DNA from 2 places in the Shigella dysenteriae genome. Region 1 is predicted to be linked to the other one. Evidence: predicted binding sites of a transcription regulator. Region 1 holds the regulator's gene; the other holds the start of a gene.

Region 1 (11,773 bases):
GCAGTTAAGATAGCAAAACTTAAATGATTTGTTACATGAATCAGTTAAATGTGTGATGCGTACCATTTTTATTAAAAAAATTAATGTGTTTCAGTCAATTGCGAAAGGATGATCACAATGAAGAAAATTGGCGTAATTCTGAGCGGATGCGGCGTCTATGACGGTTCTGAAATTCATGAAGCGGTGTTGACGTTGTTAGCTATTTCACGCAGCGGTGCGCAGGCGGTCTGCTTTGCACCGGATAAGCAGCAGGTTGATGTTATCAATCATTTAACTGGCGAAGCGATGACGGAAACGCGCAATGTGCTGATTGAAGCGGCACGAATAACGCGCGGTGAAATCCGTCCTCTGGCCCAGGCCGATGCCGCTGAACTGGATGCGTTGATTGTGCCGGGGGGGTTTGGCGCGGCAAAGAATTTAAGCAATTTTGCCAGTCTTGGTCGCGAATGCACCGTTGACCGTGAATTAAAGGCGCTGGCACAAGCGATGCATCAGGCCGGAAAACCGCTTGGTTTTATGTGTATTGCCCCGGCGATGCTGCCGAAAATTTTCGATTTCCCGCTGCGTTTGACCATCGGTACTGATATCGATACCGCAGAAGTGCTGGAAGAGATGGGCGCGGAGCATGTGCCGTGTCCTGTCGATGATATCGTGGTTGATGAAGACAATAAGATTGTCACCACCCCGGCATATATGCTGGCGCAGAACATTGCAGAAGCGGCGAGCGGCATTGATAAGCTGGTTTCCCGCGTGCTGGTTCTGGCTGAATGAGTAAAAGCCGCTTAACGGTGTTTAGTTTCGTTCGCCGTTTTCTTCTGCGGTTAATGGTTGTCCTCGCCGTTTTCTGGGGCGGGGGCATCGCGTTGTTTAGCGTTGCGCCTGTTCCTTTCTCAGCGGTAATGGTCGAGCGACAGGTCAGCGCCTGGCTGCATGGCAATTTTCGTTACGTGGCACATTCTGACTGGGTCAGTATGGATCAAATCTCGCCGTGGATGGGACTGGCGGTGATTGCCGCAGAAGATCAGAAATTTCCTGAGCACTGGGGCTTTGATGTTGCTTCCATTGAGAAAGCCCTGGCGCACAACGAGCGCAATGAAAACCGTATTCGCGGTGCTTCAACGATTTCTCAGCAGACGGCCAAAAATCTCTTTTTATGGGATGGGCGTAGCTGGGTTCGAAAAGGGCTGGAAGCCGGATTAACGCTGGGGATAGAAACAGTCTGGAGCAAAAAGCGTATCCTGACGGTTTACCTGAATATCGCCGAATTTGGCGACGGTGTGTTTGGCGTCGAAGCTGCGGCACAACGCTATTTCCACAAACCCGCGAGCAAACTTACCCGATCGGAAGCTGCCTTACTGGCAGCTGTATTACCTAATCCACTTCGTTTCAAAGTCTCCGCACCATCGGGCTACGTGCGCAGCCGTCAGGCGTGGATTTTACGGCAGATGTATCAGTTAGGCGGTGAGCCGTTTATGCAACAACACCAGCTGGATTAAGCTTCGCGCGAAGTGAGGGCCAGCGTTTTGCTCTCACGAGGTTGCAGATCTTTCTGCAGGGCAATAGCCAGCGCCGGTTGGGCGATAAATCGTTTCCATAACCGCTCTTGCTTACGCAGACAACACCACTTCGACCAGGTCGCCAGTGGAATCAATGTGCTTTCACCAATGTTGTCGCAGACGACGGGGATAACCTCTGACTCACTGATGCGATGACAGAGAATATTCTGCGGCTTCAGCGACATCGTCACGATACGGTTATCCTGCAAATAACGCTTCAGCTGTTTCAGTAATTGGCGCAGTTGTGCAACGTCTTCTTCGTAACGGCATTGTTCAGCAAATTCGGTCAGCGTAATGGAGGGCTTGCCGTCAAAATCGGCAATCACATCATAAACATAACCGGTTCCGCAATCCGTCTCGACGGTACCGTGATAGCGCGGTATTCCACTCCAGTCTTTTAACCGGCGACCAAGATGCGCGTAGTACTTTAACTCACGACGGATCTCTTTATCGCCACCATCGCCACGATGGTAGACAATCTTGATACAGCGTTGGGCATCTTCCGGATGCGCATAACATTTCCGATGTCTTCCGGTGCCCAGGGGACTTTGTTCAGATAAGCGAATCATGCCATCTCCTGGAAATATTTTCTGACGATCTCCAGTATGGTCGATTAACTTAAACAAAACCTAAACAATGCCTCTTAAGGTTTTCTTAAGGTTCTTCTGAAAGTGAAAAGCGCACAAAATGTACAATTGACGTTGATTGAGAACGATTTCAGTACGCGCTTTTCTTATTGCCGGGGGAGCTTGAAGGGATTTGAATGTCAAAGTGATGAAGATTAATCTTCATCAAAACCAGAGTTAAAGAGGGCGATAACGGCGGCCAGTGCTTCCTCTTCCTGTGGACCGGTCGCTTCAACTTCAATCTGCCGTCCTTTGGCAGAATCCAACATCAGCAGCGCAATAACGCTGTTGGCTTCAGCCTCGGTGCCTTCGTCATTACGTAACAGCACTTCAGCGTCAAAACCCTGCATTAATTCAAACAGCTTCATTGCAGGCCGGGCATGCATGCCCAGCTTGTTTGTGATTTCAACAGTTTGCTTGACGGTCATGGTTTACGTTTTTCCAGCGTACGATGGCGTGACTGGACGTTTTTACCGCGCGAGCGGAAGTAGTCAGCCAGTTGCTCTGCAATATACACCGAACGGTGCTTCCCGCCGGTACAACCAATGGCGACCGTCAGGTAGCTACGGTTGTTGGTTTCCAGCATAGGTAACCATAGCTCAAGATAGCTTCGCGTCTGGTAGATAAAATTGTGTACTTCTGTGTGGCGGTCGAGGAACGCGGCGACAGGCTTATCAAGACCTGTCATTGGACGCAGTTTCGGATCCCAGTGCGGGTTCGGCAAGAAGCGCACGTCAAAGACGTAATCTGCATCGATAGGGATACCGTGTTTGAAGCCGAAAGACTCAAAGACCATTGTCAGTTCGCGTTCACGTTTACCCAGCAGACGGGTACGCAGCATTTCTGCCAGCTCGTGAACGGACATTTCTGAGGTATCGACAATCAGATCCGCTCGCGAACGCAGAGGCTCCAGCAGATCGCTTTCTTTGTCGATAGCACTTTCCAGCGACAGGTTTTTGCTGGAAAGCGGATGCAGTCGGCGCGTGTCACTGTAACGACGAATTAAGGTATTACGGTCGGCATCCAGGAACAGGAGTTGCGGTGAGAAAGCGTCAGGCAGGTTACTCATCGCCTGTTCGAATATTTCTGGTGACTCCGGCATATTACGAACATCAATGCTGACGGCGGCAGAAATCTCGCGATCGGCCAGGGTTCGAGCCAGATCGGGTAACAACACTACGGGAAGGTTATCCACGCAGTAAAAACCCATATCTTCCAGCGCACGCAGGGCGACAGATTTACCTGAACCTGAACGTCCGCTGACGATCATCAGTACCATGTACTGTTTCTCCTCACAACGTCTAAAAGAGACATTACCGAATAACTACGCTTCATCCGGAGTACCTTCGGTATCCGTAATGATTTGATACAGCTCTTCATCGCTCTGGGCTGCGCGTAAACGGCGGCAGATGGTTTTGTCCGCCAGACGTTTCGCCACCAGCGACAGAGTATGCAGGTGCGTTTTAGTTTGGTCTGCCGGCACCAGCAGGGCAAAAAGTAAGTCCACCGGTTGGTTGTCGATGGCATCGAAAGCTATAGGCGTTTCGAGCTGAACGAAAACGCCAACGGCACGCAGAGTATCTTCTTCCAGTTTGCCATGCGGAATGGCAATACCATTGCCGATACCGGTACTGCCCATTTTTTCCCGCGTCAGGATAGCTTCAAAAACCACCTGAGGCGGCAGGCTAAGTTGTTTCGCCGCCAGCTCGCTGATGATTTCCAGGGCGCGTTTTTTGCTCTGACAGTGGACGCGGCTTCGCGTACATTCCCTGTTAAGAACACTGCTAAGCTGTAGAGTTGTATCATTATTTGTCATAATTTCACCTAAGAACCTGCCCACTCAAACAGTGGAACAGGCTCGGAGCATTAACCGTACAAATGGCCCGTTGTGCCGCACAACAGGCCGCCATGCACATGCTAATTGCCCGGACAATTAGTGTTGTTTCAGTTTATCTTTATGTTTGGTCAACTGGCGTGCCAGCTTATCAATTAAGCCATCAATGGCAGCGTACATGTCCTGACCTTCCGCGCTGGCATGAATTTCACCACCGTTTACATGCAGTGTTGCATCTGAGGTGTGGGTGACTTTTTCCACTTTCAGAACAACATAGACCTGGTTGATTCGGTCAAAATATTGCTCAAGTTTGGCAAATTTGGCTGTAACAAATTCGCGCAGTGCCTCGGTGATCTCGACGTTATTTCCGGTAATGTTGAGCTGCATAGTGTCTTCCTTATCGGTTGGGTCAAACGAGCTGTTTACGCTGGTTTGACGGCGGAATGGATAAAGACTCTCGGTACTTCGCAACAGTGCGGCGTGCCACCATGATACCTTGTTCCGACAGCAAAGAGGTTAACTTGCTGTCGCTCAACGGTTTCGCTGGGTTTTCCGCCGCGATTAATTTCTTCACCAGCGCACGAATCGCCGTAGAGGAAGCTTCGCCGCCGCCCTCGGTATTGACGTGACTGGAAAAGAAATACTTCAGTTCAAAAATGCCTCGTGGACTATGCAGGTATTTTTGCGTGGTCACGCGAGATATCGTCGATTCATGCATTTCGACAGCCTGGGCGATATCGGCCAGTACCATCGGTTTCATATATTCTTCGCCTTGCTCAAAGAAGGCTTGCTGCTGTTCAACGATACAGCGACTCACGCGCAGTAGCGTATCGTTACGGCTTTCCAGACTCTTGATCAACCATTTGGCATCCTGCAGATTGCTGCGGATAAACTGGCTGTCACCATCGTTGCGCGCGTTATTGCACATCGAGGCGTAGTGCTGGTTGATTTGCAGACGCGGAATGCTGTCACTGTTGAGTTCTACCGTCCAGTGACCGTTATGCTTACGCACCAGCACATCTGGAATGACATACTCAGGTTCGCCAGTCTGGATCGACTGCCCGGGGCGCGGATCGAGCGACTGGATCAGATTGACGGCTTCTTTCAGCACATCTTCTTTCAGACGCGTGACGCGCATTAAAGTGCGGAAGTCGTGATTGGCTAACAGATCGAGATGATCGCTAATGATCAGTCTGGCCTCTTCCAGCCACGGCGTGGTTTTATCGAATTGGGAGAGTTGGATCAGCAGGCAGTCACGCAGATCTTTTGCCGCCACACCGACCGGATCAAACCGTTGGATCCGCTTAAGGACGGCTTCAACTTCGTCGATGTCGATCTCTTCATCGCCCATACTTTCGAGAATATCTTCCAGCGGGACAGTCAGATAACCGGTGTCATCAACGGCATCGACGATAGAGGTAGCAATAGCGCGGTCAGTGTCGGAAAACGGTGTCAGCTCGACCTGCCACATCAGGTAATCCTGCAAGGTCTGCGTCGTTTCGCCCTGATAGACCGGTAGCTCGTCGTCAATGTAGTCACCGCTGGTGCCGGATGGTGTACCAGCGGTGTAAATGGTGTCCCAACTGGCATCGAGCGGCAACTCTTCCGGCATCTCTTTTTGTTCGAGCGCGTCGGCGGTGTCCAGCGTTTCACTGTCTTGCGTTTCGCGGGTGTCGATTTCTTCATGAGTGTCGATTTGCTCAAGCAGCGGATTACTCTCCAGCGCCTGCTGTAGCTCCTGCTGAAGTTCCAGCGTCGACAACTGCAACAGACGAATTGCCTGTTGGAGCTGTGGCGTCATCGCCAGTTGTTGGCTAAGCCTGAGTTGCAAACCTTGCTTCATGTTCAGAATCGTACTCTCCTGCTAAAACGTCGCAAACTTCTACCCTATCAGAGTCTGAAGTCTTCCCCAAGGTATACACGCTTAACGTGTTCGTCTTGTAAGATTTCTGTAGGCGTGCCGTGGGCGATCAAATGCCCCTGACTGACGATATAAGCGCGTTCACAAACCGCCAGTGTTTCACGCACGTTGTGGTCAGTGATCAGCACGCCCAGGCCGCTGTCGCGCAGGTGCTCAATGATGCGTTTAATGTCGATAACCGAGATCGGGTCAACCCCGGCAAACGGTTCGTCGAGCAGAATAAATTTCGGATTCGCAGCCAGTGCGCGGGCAATTTCTACACGGCGACGTTCACCCCCGGAGAGTGACTGCCCCATGCTGTCACGCAGGTGCTCAATGTGAAACTCTTCCATCAGCTCGTTCGCGCGGTCTTCACGTTGTTCAGCAGACAAGTCGTCACGAATTTGCAGTACCGCCATCAGGTTATCGTAAACGCTGAGGCGACGGAAAATGGAGGCTTCCTGTGGCAGATAGCCGATACCGCGGCGCGCGCGTGCATGCAGAGGCAGCAGACTGATATCGTCATCATCAATAATGATGTTGCCCGCATCGCGCGGCACAATGCCAACAACCATATAGAAAGTGGTGGTCTTACCGGCACCGTTTGGCCCCAGCAGACCGACAATTTCCCCGGAGTTGACGGTCAGGCTGACGTCTTCTACCACGCGACGGCCTTTATAGGCTTTTGCAAGGTTCTTTGCAGTTAATGTTGCCATAACGAATTAATTACCCTTCTTCTGTGCCGGGGTCTGGCCTTTGTTGTTTTTGTCCTGCAGCTGCGACGGCACCAGAACGGTGGTTACACGCTTGCCTTTGTCGCTGAAAGCCTGCATTTTCTGCTCTTTCACCAGGTAAGTGATCTTATCGCCCTTAATGTTGCTATCGACCTGCTGCAGATAAGCATTACCCGTCAGAACGACAAAATCTTTTGCCAGTTCGTAGTGCATCTGGGAAGCGTGACCTTCAACGGGTTTACCGTTGTCCTGCATCTGGTAGAACGTTGCCGGTTTACCGTAGCCGTCAATCACTTCTTTACCTTGTTCGCCGCCCGGACGGGTAACGACCACTTTGTCGGCATTAATTTTGATGGTGCCCTGGGTGACGATGACATTACCGGTAAAGGTAACCACGTTGCCTTGCATATCAAGAGATTGCTGGTCCGATTCAATGTGGATCGGCTGATCAGTGTCTCCGGTTACGGCAAATGCCGGAATGCTGGCGGCCAGAAGTGAGCTGGCAAGCACAAGATTAAGGCTGAGTTTGTTTGTTTTGAATTTCATAGGATGTTCTAACCTTTTCAATCAGCTCGGCGTTCTTGCTGCGTAAGTTGCCGCGCATTTTCAGACCGCTGGAGTTAAATGTTGTTCCGTATAACGTGACGAGGTCTTCAGAGGTAACATCCTGCGTCACCAGATTGATCTGCGCGTTATCCGTCGTGATTCTGCGAAGTTGAGAGTCCGGCACGAGTGCGTTGACTTCAACGTGTCCATATAAATAGAGCATCCGGTCATTGGTCAGCTTGGCTTTATCTGCTTTTACGGACCATGTCGGGATTTTATCCTTATCAAACGTGGTAAGTACCGGCTGCGTAAACCACGAAACGGCCTGATCGGAATAATATTCAACGTGTTGAGCAATCAATCGATAGCTTAGCGCCCCTTCTGGGTTATAGACGAGCGTGTCCGTATGCTCGCTTTTATAGGTGGGATCATTGTTGTTGACGACCACCTGGGCGGTATCGTCTTTTTCGGCCATATTAATGCCGATCATCACCAGAACCGCCAGTGATAGCACAATGATAACCCAACGTCTGGCTTTACTCATATCGATTGCCCTTTGGCTTCATCCAGTTTGCCCTGCGCCAGGAGTAATAAGTCGCAAACTTCGCGCACTGCGCCACGACCGCCAGCAATGCGCGTCACGTAATCGGCGCGCGGGATCAACAGTGGATGCGCATCGGCCACGGCGACGCTTAAACCTACTTTTTCCATTACCGGCCAGTCGATGAGATCATCGCCGACATAAGCCACATTTTCCGGGGCAATCGCCAATTTTTCCAGCAGATCGCTAAAGGCGATCAGTTTGTTTGACTGCCCCTGATACAAGTGAGTGATCCCCAATGTGGCACAACGATCTTCTACCAGTTTAGCCTTTCGCCCGGTAATGATAGCGACTTCAATATCAGAGGTGAGCGCACAACGAATGCCATAACCGTCACGAACATTGAACGCTTTCAGCTCTTCGCCGTTATTGCCCATATAAATCAGGCCATCTGACAGTACGCCATCAACGTCGAGGATTAGCAGACGAATGTTCTCTGCTTTTGCTATAACGTCGGCGCTGACAGGGCCGTAACAGGTCGCAAGCGACGCACCTGCTTTGCTCATTGTTGTTTATCCTTGAATCTTTACACTACGCCTGCACGCAGTAAATCATGCATATGTAACACACCGAGTAAATGGTCGCCATCGGCAACCATCACGGAGGTGATATGGCGGGACTGCATTAAGTTCAGTGCCTCAACGGCCAGAATGCCAGGGCGCACGCGTATTCCCCCCGGCGTCATCACATCGGCAATACTTAACTGACGAACATCCACGCCCATATCGAAGACACGGCGTAAATCACCGTCGGTAAAGATGCCTTCAATCATCATATTGTCATCGCAAATGACAGTCATACCAAGATTTTTGCGGGTAACTTCCAGTAACGCGTCACGCAGACTGGCCGTTTTCTTAACATGCGGGATCTCATCGCCCGTATGCATAATATCGTTTACGCGCAGCAGAAGTTTACGACCCAGTGCGCCGCCTGGGTGTGAGAGCGCAAAATCTTCAGCAGTAAAGCCGCGTGCTTTTAACAGCGCGACAGCGAGGGCATCGCCCATAACCAGCGTGGCGGTGGTGCTGCTGGTCGGTGCCAGCCCTAACGGACAGGCTTCTTTCGCTACTTTAACACACAGATGCACATCTGCGGCGCGCGCCATGCTGCTCTCCGGGCGACCGGTGATGCAGATTAACGGTACGTGAAGACGCTTAAGCACTGGAATTAAGGCAGTGATTTCGCTGGATTCACCTGAGTTAGAGATAGCAATCACCACATCCTGTGGGGTGACCATGCCTAAATCACCATGCGCGGCTTCACCAGGATGGACGAAAAATGAAGGTGTACCGGTGCTGGCAAACGTTGCGGCCATTTTGCGCCCGATGTGCCCCGATTTCCCCATCCCCATGACGACAACTTTCCCTTTACACCAGAACATCTTTTCACAGGCAAGCGTGAAATTCTGATTGATGTATTGATCAAGCTCCGCCAGGCATTCACGTTCAATCGCCAGGACTTCTTTACCTGCTTGCTGAAAGTCAAAACCCGGTTGTAACTCTACGTGCGACATAATGCGTTTCCAGTTATTCAACGAGTATTGGCGATAACCAGTACAACATCGCCAGCCATACGATAAATCCGCCAGTTAATAATACCCCTACACCACGGCCCGGTTGCGGGGAGCGCCGCCAGCACAGCAACGCAAAAATAATGCTCACCAGCAACATCACGCTGTAGTCACGACTGTACGCCAGTGGATCAATCTCTCCTGGCGTTATCAGCGCGGGTAAACCCAACACGATGACAATATTAAAAATGTTTGCGCCAATGATATTTCCGACAGCAATGTCGTTTTCACCTTTGCGAACCCCCGCTATTGCGGTTGCCAGTTCCGGCAGGCTGGTTCCGATAGCAATTGCCGTCAGACCCATCGTCAACTTGCTGATGGCAAAGTAATTCGCCAGCACCGTGGCGTTATCAACCACCATCCGCGTGGCCACTGGCATGATGATAAGCGCAATGCCGAGCCATAAAAACGCGACGGGCAATCCGCCGTCACGCGGCAGCTCTGCAAGCTGCTCTCTGGTCAGGCTGTCAGTCCCCTGACGTTCAGCCTGACGTGCAAGTTTAACAATGAACAGCAGCCATAGCACAGCCAGAAAGAGGAGAAAGATACCATCGCTGCGACTAAGTTGTCCGTCATAGAGTACGGAACCGGCCACCACGCTGACCAACAACATTAAGGGTAATTCACGGCGTAGAACATCAGAATGGACGGTAAAAGGACGAACCAGCGCAGCCAGACCGAGGATCAGCAATATATTGATAATGTTTGAGCCGAGGGCTGTACCAACGGCTAAATCGCGTTGTTCGTGCAGAGACGCGGCAAGCGAGACGATGATTTCTGGTAACGATGTACCAATACTGACCACCGTCATGCCGATGATCAGCGGCGGGATGCCAAAGGTTCGGCAAAGAATAGACGCGGCAAAAACCAGGCGATCGGCACTGTAAACGACCAAAAGTAAACCAACAATTAACAGTGCCGTAGCTAAAAGCATCTAACGTCCTTTCTTCAGGTATACTCGCCGGTCCGCTGAAGATTTTCAGAAAGCCGTAACGGATTCTTAATTTTGACTTTATGCGGCTAAAAAGTAAAACAAATGCCAGCTTTCGCTAACCACGGCGGGTAATATTCTGTAAATATGTTGGGTTCAAGGTTAAATTGAGCGCCATGCTTAGAAAATCAACGCAAGACGAAGGGTGAATTATGGAGCAGTCTGTGGCGAATTTAGTCGATATGCGCGATGTCAGTTTTACGCGTGGCAATCGCTGCATCTTCGATAATATTTCCCTGACCGTGCCGCGAGGGAAGATCACGGCGATCATGGGGCCATCGGGCATCGGTAAAACGACGCTACTCCGTCTGATTGGCGGGCAAATCGCACCAGATCATGGTGAGATCCTTTTCGATGGTGAGAATATTCCGGCGATGTCTCGTTCGCGCCTGTATACAGTGCGCAAACGGATGAGCATGTTATTTCAGTCCGGGGCGTTGTTCACTGATATGAACGTATTTGACAACGTCGCCTATCCACTGCGCGAACATACCCAACTTCCCGCGCCATTGTTACATAGTACGGTGATGATGAAGCTGGAGGCCGTGGGGCTGCGTGGAGCGGCTAAACTAATGCCTTCTGAACTTTCCGGTGGGATGGCGCGGCGTGCAGCGCTGGCGCGTGCGATTGCGCTGGAGCCGGATCTCATCATGTTTGATGAGCCCTTTGTTGGGCAAGATCCCATTACCATGGGCGTACTGGTGAAGCTGATTTCTGAGCTGAACAGCGCGCTGGGCGTGACTTGTGTGGTGGTTTCTCACGATGTGCCGGAAGTGTTAAGTATTGCGGATCACGCCTGGATCCTGGCGGACAAAAAAATTGTCGCTCATGGCAGTGCCAAGGCGTTGCAGGCGAATCCTGATCCGCGCGTACGTCAGTTTCTGGACGGGATAGCTGACGGGCCTGTTCCGTTCCGCTATCCTGCCGGCGATTATCACGCTGATCTTTTACCAGGGAGTTAAGCCACTCATGCTGTTAAATGCGCTGGCGTCGCTCGGACATAAAGGGATTAAAACCCTGAGAACGTTCGGGCGGGCCGGGTTAATGTTATTCAATGCGCTGGTCGGCAAACCGGAATTTCGCAAACATGCGCCGCTGCTGGTGCGCCAGCTCTATAATGTCGGCGTCCTGTCGATGCTGATTATTGTAGTTTCTGGCGTGTTCATCGGAATGGTGTTGGGGCTGCAAGGTTATCTGGTTCTGACCACTTATAGTGCGGAAACCAGTCTGGGTATGCTGGTGGCGTTATCGCTACTGCGTGAACTGGGGCCGGTGGTTGCCGCGTTGTTGTTTGCCGGGCGTGCTGGTTCGGCGCTAACCGCAGAAATCGGCCTGATGCGCGCTACAGAGCAACTCTCCAGTATGGAGATGATGGCGGTGGATCCGCTGCGTCGGGTTATTTCTCCCCGTTTCTG
Region 2 (11,773 bases), 610 kb from region 1:
CTTTACGTTCCACCACTTCACCAATCAGCGCCGCGTCTTTCCCCAGTGGATGGGAATGTAACGCTGCCAGCACTTGCTCTGCCGCGTTGCGTTCAACGGCGATCACCAGTTTGCCTTCGTTGGCAAAGTTCAGGGCGTCCAGTCCCAGCAGTTCGCAAACGCCGCGCACGGCTGGTTTAACCGGCAGTGCCGCTTCTGAAATTTCAATACCGCAACCGCAGGCTGCCGCGAACTCATGAACCACCGCGTTTACACCACCACGGGTGGCATCACGCAGCGCTTTCACGCCGGGAATGTCACGCAGCGTCTGAATAAGCGGCGTCAGCACCGCGCAGTCGCTGACCAGTTCGCCATCCAGCCCCAGCTGCTCACGCAGGTTAAGGATAGTCGCCCCGTGGTCGCCGAGTGTACCGCTAACCAGCAATACATCGCCTGCGGTTAGCGTCTGTGCGCCCCAGTGAATATTCGCCGGAATTGCGCCCATGCCCGCGGTGTTGATAAACAGTTTATCTGCCGCGCCGCGCTGCACCACTTTAGTATCGCCAGTAACGATGGCAATGCCTGCCGTGCGGGCGGTTTCTGCCATGCTGGTCACTACGGCTTTCAGTGTCTCCATCGGCAATCCTTCTTCGAGGATAAAGCCACAGGAGAGATAGCGCGGAATAGCGCCACTGACCGCAACGTCATTGGCGGTGCCGCAAATCGCCAGCTTGCCGATATTACCGCCAGGGAAGAACAGCGGGTCAATAACGTAACTGTCGGTGGAGAACGCCAGACGGTCGCCTTCCGCTACCAGTTGCGCCAGATCAAGACGTGCCTGATCTTCCTGCTCTGCCAGCCACGGGTTGGCAAAGGCTTCCATAAACAGGCTGTTGATTAATTGCTGCATCGCCTGGCCGCCGCTGCCGTGGGCGAGTTGGATATTATTCACGCTTCACTCTCCTGCTGACGATACTGATACCACGCGGCGCACGCTCCTTCGGAGGAAACCATCAGCGCACCAAACGCGGTTTGAGGATTACAGGTGTTACCAAACAGCGGGCATTGATGCGGCTTACATTTGCCCGTCAAGACTTCGCCACAACGCGCGCGCGGGTCATCGCAGACCTGCTGCGGTGCCGGGCGGAAATGTGCTTCGGCATCGAATCGTTGATAATCCGGCGTCAGGTGCACGCCAGAAGATTCAATCACGCCTAAGCCGCGCCATTCGCTGTCGCCGTTGACACAGAACACATCGGCAATCGCCTGTTGCGCCAGCAGGTTACCGGCATCCGGTACCACCCGACGATACTGATTCTCTACCTTGCTGTGGGCCGCTATTTTCTGCTCCACCAGCATCACCACGCCTTGCAGTAGATCAAGGGGTTCGAAACCAGCGACCACCAGCGGACGCTGAAAATCGCTGGCGATAAAATTATAGGCATCAGTGCCGATAACCATACTAACGTGGCCCGGCGCGAGGAACGCGTCGATACCGTTATCCGGCTGTTCCAGCAAACTGCGAAGCGTCGGGATAAGCGTAATGTGCTGGCAGAAGAAGTAAAAATTCTGCACATCACGCGCTTTCGCCTGTTGCAGAGTGATAGCGGTGGTCGGCATGGTGGTTTCAAAACCTAAGCCTAAGAACACCACTTTGCGGGTTGGATTCTCCTGCGCCAGTTTCAACGCATCCATCGGCGAGTAAACGATGCGCACATCGGCACCGCGTGCTTTTGCCTGCAACAGCGATCCCTGTTTCCCCGGCACGCGCATGGCGTCGCCAAAGGTACAGAAGATGACTTCCGGATGGCTGGCAATCTCCACGCAGGTGTCGATTCTGCCCATCGGCAGTACGCACACCGGGCAACCCGGACCGTGGATAAACTCAACGTTTTCCGGCAGTAACTGGTCGAGGCCGAATTTAAAAATGGCGTGGGTATGACCACCGCACACTTCCATAATCCGCAGAGGGCGTTCGGCGGTGTAAGAGAGATGTGAAGCACGTTCGCGCAGATGCTCAATTAACTGCATCACCTGTTCCGGCGCGCGATATTCATCAACAAAACGCATTATTTTTCCTCGCCATACAACAGCGCGCCGACATCCGGCTCAACGTCAAACATGTTTTGTAAGGCGTCGAGAGTGTCGCGCGCTTCGGCTTCATTAATTACGCTCATGGCAAAGCCAACGTGAACCAGTACCCACTGGCCCACGCGCGGCTGACCGTTTTCATCGCAGCTGCCGACTAACGTTAAATCGACATCGCGCTGAATGCCGCAGACGTCGACTTTCGCCTGGTTGCCGTCAATGGTGCGGATCTGGCCGGGAACGCCTATGCACATCGCTGTGTCTCCAGCCAGTTCAGCCACTGGTCCATCCCTTCGCCGCTGGTGGCGGAAATAAGGATGATTTCAATTTCTGGATTGACTTCGCGGGCGCAGGCGATGCACTTCTCAACGTCAAAGTTGAGATACGGCAACAGGTCAACTTTGTTGAGCAGCATCAGCGAGGCGGCGGCAAACATATGCGGATATTTCAGCGGTTTGTCTTCACCTTCGGTAACGGAAAGCACCGCCACTTTGTGTTTTTCACCGAGATCGAAGCTGGCCGGGCATACGAGGTTGCCAACGTTTTCGATAAACAGAATACCGTTATCGTCCAGTGGCAGACGCGGTGCGGCATCGGCAATCATCTGTGCGTCAAGATGGCAGCCTTTACCGGTGTTCACCTGAATCGCTGGTGTGCCGGTAGCGCGAATGCGTGCGGCATCGTTCACGGTTTGCTGATCGCCTTCAATAACCGCGCACGGAACGCTGTCTTTCAGGCGCATTAAGGTTTCCGTCAGCAGGGTGGTTTTACCGGAACCAGGGCTGGAAACCAGGTTGAGCACCAGTTGCTTGCGGGCAGCAAAGCGCGCGCGGTTGCGTTCAGCCAGACGGTTGTTTTTGTCCAGCACGTCAATTTCGACTTCCAGCATCCGGCGCTGGCTCATGCCCGGCGCGTGAGTGCCCGCTTCGCCATGACCGTAATGCAGGTCGCCTTCTTCAGTCTGGCTGGGGGTAAATTCAGGCGCTTTAATGCCGGTGATTTTCATCTTCGGGCGTGCCGCCGGGGCAAATGGCGCGCTACGAAACGCGGAATGAGGGTTATGTTCATCACCCTCGATATACAGGTTGCCTTCACCGCAACCGCATGTTGTACACATCGCTCACTCCTGGTCTATTTCTATCCGCCGAATCTGTAAACCGTCGTCTGCCACAATCTGTAGCATGTCACCATGACACTGTGGACAGCGGCGGACGCGCTGGGTCAGTAGCGTCACATACTGTTGGCATGTTTCACACCAGCATTCGGCCTCTTGTTCTTCGAGGTGCAGTTTACAACCTTCCGCCACGCTGCCGCGGCAAACCAGATCAAAACAAAAGGCAAGAGAGCTGGTTTCGACACAAGAAAATGCGCCAATTTTGAGCCAGACCCCAGTTACGCGTTTTGCGCCGTGTTTTGCGGCCTGCTGTTCGATCAATTCCAGTGCCCGTTGGCAGAGGGTTATTTCGTGCATATCGCCTCCCATTAACTATTGCCAGCTACAAGCAATAATTGTGCCAGTGTTGATTATCCCTGCGGTGAATAATGTCGATGATGTCGAAATGACACGTCGACACGGCGACGAAATTCATCTTTAGCTTAAAAATCTCTTTAATAACAATAAATTAAAAGTTGGCACAAAAAATGCTTAAAGCTGGCATCTCTGTTAAACGGGTAACCTGACAATGACTATTTGGGAAATAAGCGAGAAAGCCGATTACATCGCACAGCGGCATCGTCGCCTACAGGACCAGTGGCACATCTACTGCAATTCGCTGGTTCAGGGGATCACGTTATCGAAAGCGCGCCTGCATCACGCCATGAGCTGCGCGCCGGACAAAGAACTCTGTTTCGTCCTTTTTGAACATTTTCGTATTTACGTCACCCTGGCGGATGGCTTTAACAGCCACACCATCGAGTATTACGTCGAAACAAAAGATGGCGAAGACAAACAGCGGATTGCGCAGGCACAACTGAGCATTGACGGCATGATTGATGGCAAGGTCAACATCCGCGATCGCGAACAGGTTCTGGAACACTATCTCGAAAAAATCGCTGGCGTTTACGACAGCTTATACACCGCTATTGAAAACAATGTGCCGGTGAATTTAAGCCAACTGGTAAAGGGACAAAGCCCGGCAGCATGAGCTGAGGCTTTGCCCGTTTTGCAGGCGTTACGCCTGTTTGGGGATGGGCGTGTCGATGAGTGTCGAAAATGACATTTCATCGGCATGTTTTCGTCAAAAATGACAATCACCTGAGGAATGCCTGGTGAATCGTTTTGTAATTGCTGACTCCACGCTCTGTATCGGCTGCCACACTTGTGAGGCCGCCTGTTCAGAGACGCATCGCCAGCACGGCCTGCAATCAATGCCGCGCCTGAGAGTGATGCTAAATGAAAAAGAATCTGCGCCGCAGCTCTGTCACCACTGTGAAGATGCACCCTGCGCGGTGGTCTGCCCGGTTAACGCCATCACCCGCGTTGATGGGGCCGTGCAGTTGAATGAAAGCCTGTGCGTAAGCTGCAAACTGTGCGGCATCGCCTGCCCGTTTGGCGCAATTGAATTTTCCGGCAGCCGTCCGCTGGATATTCCGGCAAACGCCAATACCCCGAAAGCGCCACCGGCACCGCCTGCTCCGGCGCGTGTCAGCACATTGCTTGACTGGGTGCCAGGTATTCGCGCGATCGCCGTAAAATGTGACCTTTGTAGCTTTGATGAACAAGGTCCGGCCTGCGTGCGGATGTGCCCGACTAAAGCCCTGCATCTGGTGGATAACACCGATATCGCCCGCGTCAGCAAACGTAAGCGTGAGCTGACCTTTAACACGGACTTTGGCGATCTCACCTTGTTTCAGCAGGCTCAAAGTGGAGAGGCTAAATGAGCGCAATTTCCCTGATCAATAGCGGCGTGGCGTGGTTTGTCGCCGCCGCTGTTCTGGCATTTCTCTTTTCTTTTCAAAAGGCGCTAAGCGGCTGGATAGCCGGAATTGGCGGCGCGGTTGGTAGTCTGTATACGGCAGCCGCGGGCTTCACTGTACTGACTGGCGCGGTTGGCGTGAGCGGTGCGCTGTCGCTGGTAAGCTACGATGTGCAAATCTCTCCGCTTAACGCGATTTGGCTGATTACGCTCGGTCTGTGCGGTCTGTTTGTCAGCCTCTACAACATTGACTGGCATCGCCACGCGCAGGTGAAGTGCAACGGCTTGCAGATCAATATGTTGATGGCTGCCGCCGTCTGCGCCGTCATTGCCAGCAACCTCGGCATGTTCGTGGTAATGGCCGAAGTCATGGCCTTGTGTGCGGTGTTCCTCACCAGCAACAGCAAAGAGGGCAAACTGTGGTTTGCGCTGGGGCGTCTTGGCACTCTGCTGCTGGCGATTGCTTGCTGGCTGCTGTGGCAGCGTTACGGCACGCTGGATCTGCGCCTGCTGGATATGCGTATGCAACAGCTGCCGCTCGGTTCCGATATCTGGCTGCTCAGTGTGATTGGCTTTGGCCTGCTGGCCGGGATTATTCCGCTGCACGGCTGGGTGCCGCAGGCACATGCGAACGCCTCTGCGCCAGCTGCCGCGTTGTTTTCTACGGTAGTCATGAAAATTGGCCTGCTGGGCATTTTAACCCTGTCACTGCTGGGCGGTAATGCACCGCTGTGGTGGGGGATCGTGCTGCTGGTGCTTGGTATGATCACCGCGTTCGTCGGTGGTCTGTATGCGCTGATGGAGCATAACATCCAGCGTCTGCTGGCTTACCACACCCTGGAAAATATCGGCATTATCCTGCTGGGGCTGGGCGCTGGCGTAACGGGTATCGCGCTCGAACAACCGGCGCTGATTGCTCTTGGCCTGGTCGGTGGTCTGTACCATCTGCTTAACCATAGCCTGTTCAAAAGCGTACTGTTCCTCGGGGCGGGGAGCGTCTGGTTCCGTACCGGTCATCGCGATATCGAAAAACTCGGTGGTATTGGCAAGAAAATGCCGGTTATCTCCATCGCCATGTTAGTCGGGTTGATGGCAATGGCTGCGCTGCCGCCGCTGAACGGGTTTGCCGGGGAATGGGTTATCTATCAATCCTTTTTCAAACTGAGCAATAGTGGCGCGTTTGTTGCCCGTCTGCTGGGGCCACTGCTTGCTGTGGGTCTGGCAATTACCGGTGCGCTGGCGGTGATGTGTATGGCGAAAGTCTATGGCGTCACGTTCCTCGGTGCGCCGCGTACCAAAGAAGCCGAAAACGCCACCTGTGCGCCGCTCCTGATGAGCGTAAGCGTAGTGGCACTGGCGATTTGCTGCGTAATTGGTGGTGTTGCTGCGCCGTGGCTATTGCCGATGCTCTCTGCTGCTGTACCTCTGCCGCTGGAGCCTGCTAACACCACCGTTTCTCAACCGATGATCACGTTGCTGCTGATTGCCTGCCCGCTGCTGCCATTCATCATTATGGCGATTTGCAAAGGCGATCGTTTGCCATCGCGTTCCCGCGGCGCGGCCTGGGTGTGCGGCTACGACCACGAAAAATCAATGGTGATTACCGCTCACGGTTTTGCCATGCCGGTGAAACAGGCGTTTGCGCCGGTGCTGAAACTGCGCAAATGGCTGAATCCGGTGTCGCTGGTGCCGGGCTGGCAGTGCGAGGGGAGTGCGTTGCTGTTCCGCCGGATGGCGCTGGTTGAACTGGCGGTACTGGTGGTGATTATTGTTTCACGAGGAGCCTGAGAATGAGTGTTTTATATCCGTTAATTCAGGCGCTGGTGTTATTTGCCGTTGCGCCGCTGCTCTCCGGTATAACCCGCGTGGCGCGCGCCCGCTTGCATAACCGTCGCGGGCCGGGCGTGTTGCAGGAGTATCGCGACATTATCAAACTGCTGGGGCGTCAGAGCGTTGGCCCGGATGCCTCCGGCTGGGTGTTCCGCCTGACGCCGTATGTGATGGTGGGCGTCATGCTGACTATCGCTACTGCGCTGCCGGTGGTGACCGTTGGTTCTCCGCTGCCGCAACTGGGCGATTTGATCACCTTACTGTATCTCTTTGCCATCGCGCGTTTCTTCTTTGCCATTTCCGGTCTGGATACCGGTAGCCCGTTTACTGCTATCGGCGCGAGCCGTGAAGCGATGCTTGGCGTGCTGGTCGAACCGATGCTGCTGCTTGGTCTGTGGGTTGCCGCACAGGTTGCCGGTTCCACCAACATCAGCAACATCACCGACACCGTTTATCACTGGCCGCTGAGCCAGAGCATCCCGCTGGTGCTGGCGCTTTGTGCCTGTGCGTTCGCCACTTTTATCGAAATGGGCAAACTGCCGTTCGACCTGGCGGAAGCCGAGCAGGAGTTGCAGGAAGGTCCGCTCTCTGAGTACAGCGGCAGCGGCTTTGGCGTCATGAAATGGGGTATCAGCCTGAAACAGTTGGTGGTGCTGCAGATGTTCGTCGGGGTGTTTATTCCGTGGGGACAAATGGAAACCTTCACCGTCGGTGGGCTGCTGCTGGCGCTGGTGATTGCCATCATCAAACTGGTGGTCGGCGTCCTGGTTATCGCGCTGTTCGAAAACAGCATGGCCCGTCTGCGTCTTGATATTACTCCGCGCATTACCTGGGCTGGGTTTGGCTTTGCATTTTTAGCGTTCGTCTCCTTGCTGGCGGCGTGATTAAAGAGAGTTTGAGCATGTCTGAAGAAAAATTAGGTCAACATTATCTCGCCGCGCTGAATGAGGCATTTCCGGGCGTCGTGCTGGACCACGCCTGGCAGACCAAAGATCAGCTGACTGTCACCGTAAAGGTGAACTACCTGCCGGAAGTGGTGGAGTTTCTTTACTACAAACAGAGTGGCTGGCTGTCGGTGCTGTTTGGTAACGACGAACGCAAACTGAATGGTCATTACGCCGTTTATTACGTGCTGTCGATGGAGAAGGGCACCAAGTGTTGGGTAACGGTTCGCGTCGAAGTTGATGCCAACAAACCGGAGTATCCGTCCGTGACGCCGCGCGTTCCGGCGGCGGTGTGGGGCGAGCGCGAAGTGCGCGATATGTACGGTTTGATTCCGGTAGGGCTGCCGGATGAACGCCGTCTGGTGCTGCCGGATGACTGGCCGGATGAACTTTATCCGCTGCGTAAAGACAGCATGGATTATCGTCAACGTCCGGCACCGACCACCGATGCTGAAACCTACGAGTTCATCAACGAACTGGGCGACAAGAAAAACAACGTCGTGCCGATTGGTCCGCTGCACGTCACTTCTGACGAACCGGGTCATTTCCGTCTGTTCGTCGATGGCGAAAACATTATCGACGCCGACTACCGTCTGTTCTACGTTCATCGCGGCATGGAAAAACTGGCGGAAACCCGTATGGGTTACAACGAAGTGACCTTCCTCTCTGACCGTGTGTGCGGGATCTGCGGCTTTGCTCACAGCACCGCCTACACCACGTCGGTGGAAAACGCGATGGGTATTCAGGTGCCAGAACGTGCGCAGATGATCCGCGCCATTCTGCTGGAGGTGGAACGCCTGCACTCGCATCTGCTCAACCTCGGTCTTGCCTGCCACTTTACCGGCTTTGACTCCGGCTTTATGCAGTTCTTCCGCGTGCGTGAAACCTCCATGAAAATGGCAGAGATCCTTACCGGTGCGCGTAAAACCTACGGCCTGAACCTGATCGGCGGGATTCGTCGCGATCTGCTGAAAGATGACATGATCCAGACCCGCCAGCTGGCGCAACAGATGCGTCGTGAAGTGCAGGAGCTGGTGGATGTGCTGTTGAGCACACCGAACATGGAACAACGCACTGTCGGCATTGGTCGTCTGGACCCGGAAATCGCTCGCGACTTCAGTAACGTCGGCCCGATGGTCCGTGCCAGCGGTCACGCTCGCGATACTCGCGCCGATCACCCGTTTGTTGGTTATGGCCTGCTGCCAATGGAAGTCCACAGCGAGCAGGGCTGCGACGTTATTTCCCGTCTGAAAGTGCGTATCAACGAAGTCTATACCGCGCTGAACATGATCGACTACGGTCTGGATAACCTGCCGGGTGGCCCACTGATGGTGGAAGGCTTTACCTACATTCCGCACCGCTTTGCGCTGGGCTTTGCCGAAGCGCCGCGCGGCGATGATATCCACTGGAGCATGACCGGCGACAACCAGAAGCTGTACCGCTGGCGCTGCCGTGCCGCGACTTACGCGAACTGGCCGACCCTGCGCTACATGCTGCGTGGCAATACCGTTTCCGATGCGCCGCTGATTATCGGTAGCCTCGACCCTTGCTACTCCTGTACCGACCGCATGACCGTGGTCGATGTGCGTAAGAAGAAGAGCAAAGTGGTGCCGTACAAAGAACTCGAGCGTTACAGCATTGAGCGTAAAAACTCGCCGCTGAAATAAGGAATCGCCATGTTTACCTTTATCAAAAAAGTCATCAAAACCGGCACGGCGACCTCGTCTTATCCGCTGGAGCCGATTGCGGTTGATAAAAACTTCCGTGGTAAGCCAGAGCAGAACCCGCAGCAGTGCATCGGCTGCGCGGCCTGCGTCAATGCCTGCCCGTCAAACGCCTTAACGGTTGAAACTGACCTCGCCACAGGAGAGCTGGCCTGGGAGTTTAATCTCGGGCGCTGCATCTTCTGTGGACGCTGCGAAGAAGTTTGCCCGACGGCGGCAATCAAACTGTCGCAAGAGTACGAACTGGCGGTGTGGAAGAAAGAAGACTTCCTGCAACAGTCCCGCTTCGCGCTGTGCAACTGTCGCGTCTGCAATCGTCCTTTCGCCGTCCAGAAAGAGATCGACTACGCCATTGCTCTGCTTAAGCACAATGGTGACAGCCGCGCGGAAAACCACCGCGAAAGCTTTGAGACTTGCCCGGAATGTAAGCGCCAGAAATGCCTGGTGCCGTCCGACCGTATTGAACTGACTCGCCATATGAAAGAGGCCATCTGATGAGCAATTTATTAGGCCCCCGTGACGCCAACGGCATTCCGGTCCCGATGACGGTGGATGAATCCATCGCCAGCATGAAGGCGTCGTTACTGAAAAAAATCAAACGTTCTGCCTACGTTTACCGCGTGGACTGCGGCGGCTGCAACGGCTGCGAAATCGAAATTTTCGCCACGCTTTCGCCGCTGTTTGATGCAGAACGCTTCGGCATTAAAGTCGTTCCTTCACCGCGTCATGCGGATATTTTACTGTTTACCGGCGCGGTCACCCGTGCAATGCGATCCCCTGCGCTGCGTGCGTGGCAGTCCGCGCCGGACCCGAAAATTTGTATCTCCTACGGTGCCTGCGGTAACAGCGGCGGGATCTTCCACGATCTCTACTGCGTGTGGGGCGGTACGGATAAAATCGTCCCGGTGGATGTTTATATCCCTGGCTGCCCGCCAACGCCTGCCGCCACGCTGTACGGCTTTGCAATGGCGCTCGGCCTGCTGGAGCAGAAAATTCACGCCCGTGGGCCGGGTGAGCAGGATGAACAACCGGCTGAGATTCTGCATGGCGATATGGTGCAGCCACTGCGCGTGAAAGTGGATCGCGAAGCACGCCGCCTGGCGGGTTATCGTTACGGTCGCCAGATTGCCGATGACTTCCTGACGCAATTAGGGCAGGGCGAAGAGCAGGTTGCACGCTGGCTGGAAGCGGAAAACGATCCGCGTCTGAACGAGATTGTCAGCCATCTGAATCATGTTGTTGAAGAGGCGCGTATCCGATGAGTGAAAAGGTGGTGTTCAGTCAACTGAGCCGTAAATTTATTGATGAGAACGATGCCACGCCCGCCGAGGCGCAGCAGGTAGTCTATTACAGCCTGGCGATTGGTCACCACCTTGGGGTTATCGATTGCCTGGAAGCGGCGCTCACCTGCCCGTGGGATGAATATCTGGCATGGATTGCCACTCTGGAGGCGGGCAGCGAAGCCCGCCGCAAAATGGAAGGTGTGCCGAAGTACGGTGAGATCGTCATCGACATTAACCATGTGCCGATGCTGGCCAATGCATTCGATAAAGCCCGGGCAGCGCAAACTTCGCAGCAGCAGGAATGGAGTACAATGCTGTTAAGTATGCTGCATGATATTCATCAGGAAAACGCCATCTATTTGATGGTGAGGAGACTGCGTGACTGACGTTTTACTCTGTGTTGGCAATAGCATGATGGGCGATGATGGCGCAGGTCCGCTGCTGGCGGAAAAGTGCGCCGCCGCGCCGAAAGGTAACTGGGTGGTGATTGACGGCGGTAGCGCACCGGAAAACGACATCGTCGCTATCCGTGAACTGCGCCCGACACGACTGCTGATTGTCGACGCCACTGATATGGGGCTAAACCCCGGCGAAATCCGCATCATCGACCCGGATGATATCGCCGAGATGTTTATGATGACTACCCATAACATGCCGTTGAACTACCTTATCGATCAGTTGAAAGAAGATATTGGCGAAGTGATTTTCCTCGGCATCCAGCCGGATATCGTCGGCTTTTACTACCCGATGACCCAGCCGATTAAAGATGCGGTAGAAACCGTTTATCAACGACTGGAAGGCTGGGAAGGGAACGGCGGCTTCGCGCAGTTAGCGGTGGAAGAAGAGTAGTTTTTCAATAAGTAATCAGGACAGGGATGTTCTTGATGGGGTGAACCAGCTCTGATGCCAAATGCTAAATTGCCCGATGCGCTGCGCTTATCGGGCTTTCCTGGTTCGTGCGACATGTAGGCCGGATAAGGCGTTCACGCCGCATCCGGCACTGTTACTTA

What was found. Region 1 encodes sigma-54, which starts transcription at its own class of promoters, with help from an activator protein. Its sites were predicted from a motif close to GTTGGCACANNTTTCGCTNT; they were not measured.
Region 2: the regulator sigma-54 is predicted to act here: its motif matches at 3,696-3,715, upstream of hycA (formate hydrogenlyase regulator HycA).

What each region holds. Positions count from the first base shown of each region.
Region 1 is NZ_CP055055.1:4,242,911-4,254,683, reverse strand. Features, by position in the region: gene elbB (isoprenoid biosynthesis glyoxalase ElbB) at 118-771, shown strand; gene mtgA (monofunctional biosynthetic peptidoglycan transglycosylase) at 768-1,496, shown strand; gene yrbL (PhoP regulatory network protein YrbL) at 1,493-2,125, opposite strand; gene npr (PTS phosphocarrier protein NPr) at 2,338-2,610, opposite strand; gene rapZ (RNase adapter RapZ) at 2,607-3,461, opposite strand; gene ptsN (PTS IIA-like nitrogen regulatory protein PtsN) at 3,507-3,998, opposite strand; gene hpf (ribosome hibernation promoting factor) at 4,116-4,403, opposite strand; gene rpoN (RNA polymerase factor sigma-54) at 4,426-5,859, opposite strand; gene lptB (LPS export ABC transporter ATP-binding protein) at 5,907-6,632, opposite strand; gene lptA (lipopolysaccharide ABC transporter substrate-binding protein LptA) at 6,639-7,196, opposite strand; gene lptC (LPS export ABC transporter periplasmic protein LptC) at 7,165-7,740, opposite strand; gene kdsC (3-deoxy-manno-octulosonate-8-phosphatase KdsC) at 7,737-8,303, opposite strand; gene kdsD (arabinose-5-phosphate isomerase KdsD) at 8,324-9,310, opposite strand; gene HUZ68_RS20250 (calcium/sodium antiporter) at 9,324-10,301, opposite strand; gene mlaF (phospholipid ABC transporter ATP-binding protein MlaF) at 10,511-11,320, shown strand; gene mlaE (lipid asymmetry maintenance ABC transporter permease subunit MlaE) at 11,328-11,773, shown strand, end outside.
Region 2 is NZ_CP055055.1:3,636,103-3,647,875, reverse strand. Features, by position in the region: gene hypE (hydrogenase maturation carbamoyl dehydratase HypE) at 1-931, opposite strand, end outside; gene hypD (hydrogenase formation protein HypD) at 928-2,049, opposite strand; gene hypC (hydrogenase 3 maturation protein HypC) at 2,049-2,321, opposite strand; gene hypB (hydrogenase nickel incorporation protein HypB) at 2,312-3,184, opposite strand; gene hypA (hydrogenase maturation nickel metallochaperone HypA) at 3,188-3,538, opposite strand; gene hycA (formate hydrogenlyase regulator HycA) at 3,750-4,211, shown strand; gene hycB (formate hydrogenlyase subunit HycB) at 4,336-4,947, shown strand; gene hycC (formate hydrogenlyase subunit 3) at 4,944-6,770, shown strand; gene hycD (formate hydrogenlyase subunit HycD) at 6,773-7,696, shown strand; gene hycE (formate hydrogenlyase subunit HycE) at 7,714-9,423, shown strand; gene hycF (formate hydrogenlyase subunit HycF) at 9,433-9,975, shown strand; gene hycG (formate hydrogenlyase subunit HycG) at 9,975-10,742, shown strand; gene hycH (formate hydrogenlyase assembly protein HycH) at 10,739-11,149, shown strand; gene hycI (hydrogenase maturation peptidase HycI) at 11,142-11,612, shown strand; gene ascB (6-phospho-beta-glucosidase AscB) at 11,771-11,773, opposite strand, start outside.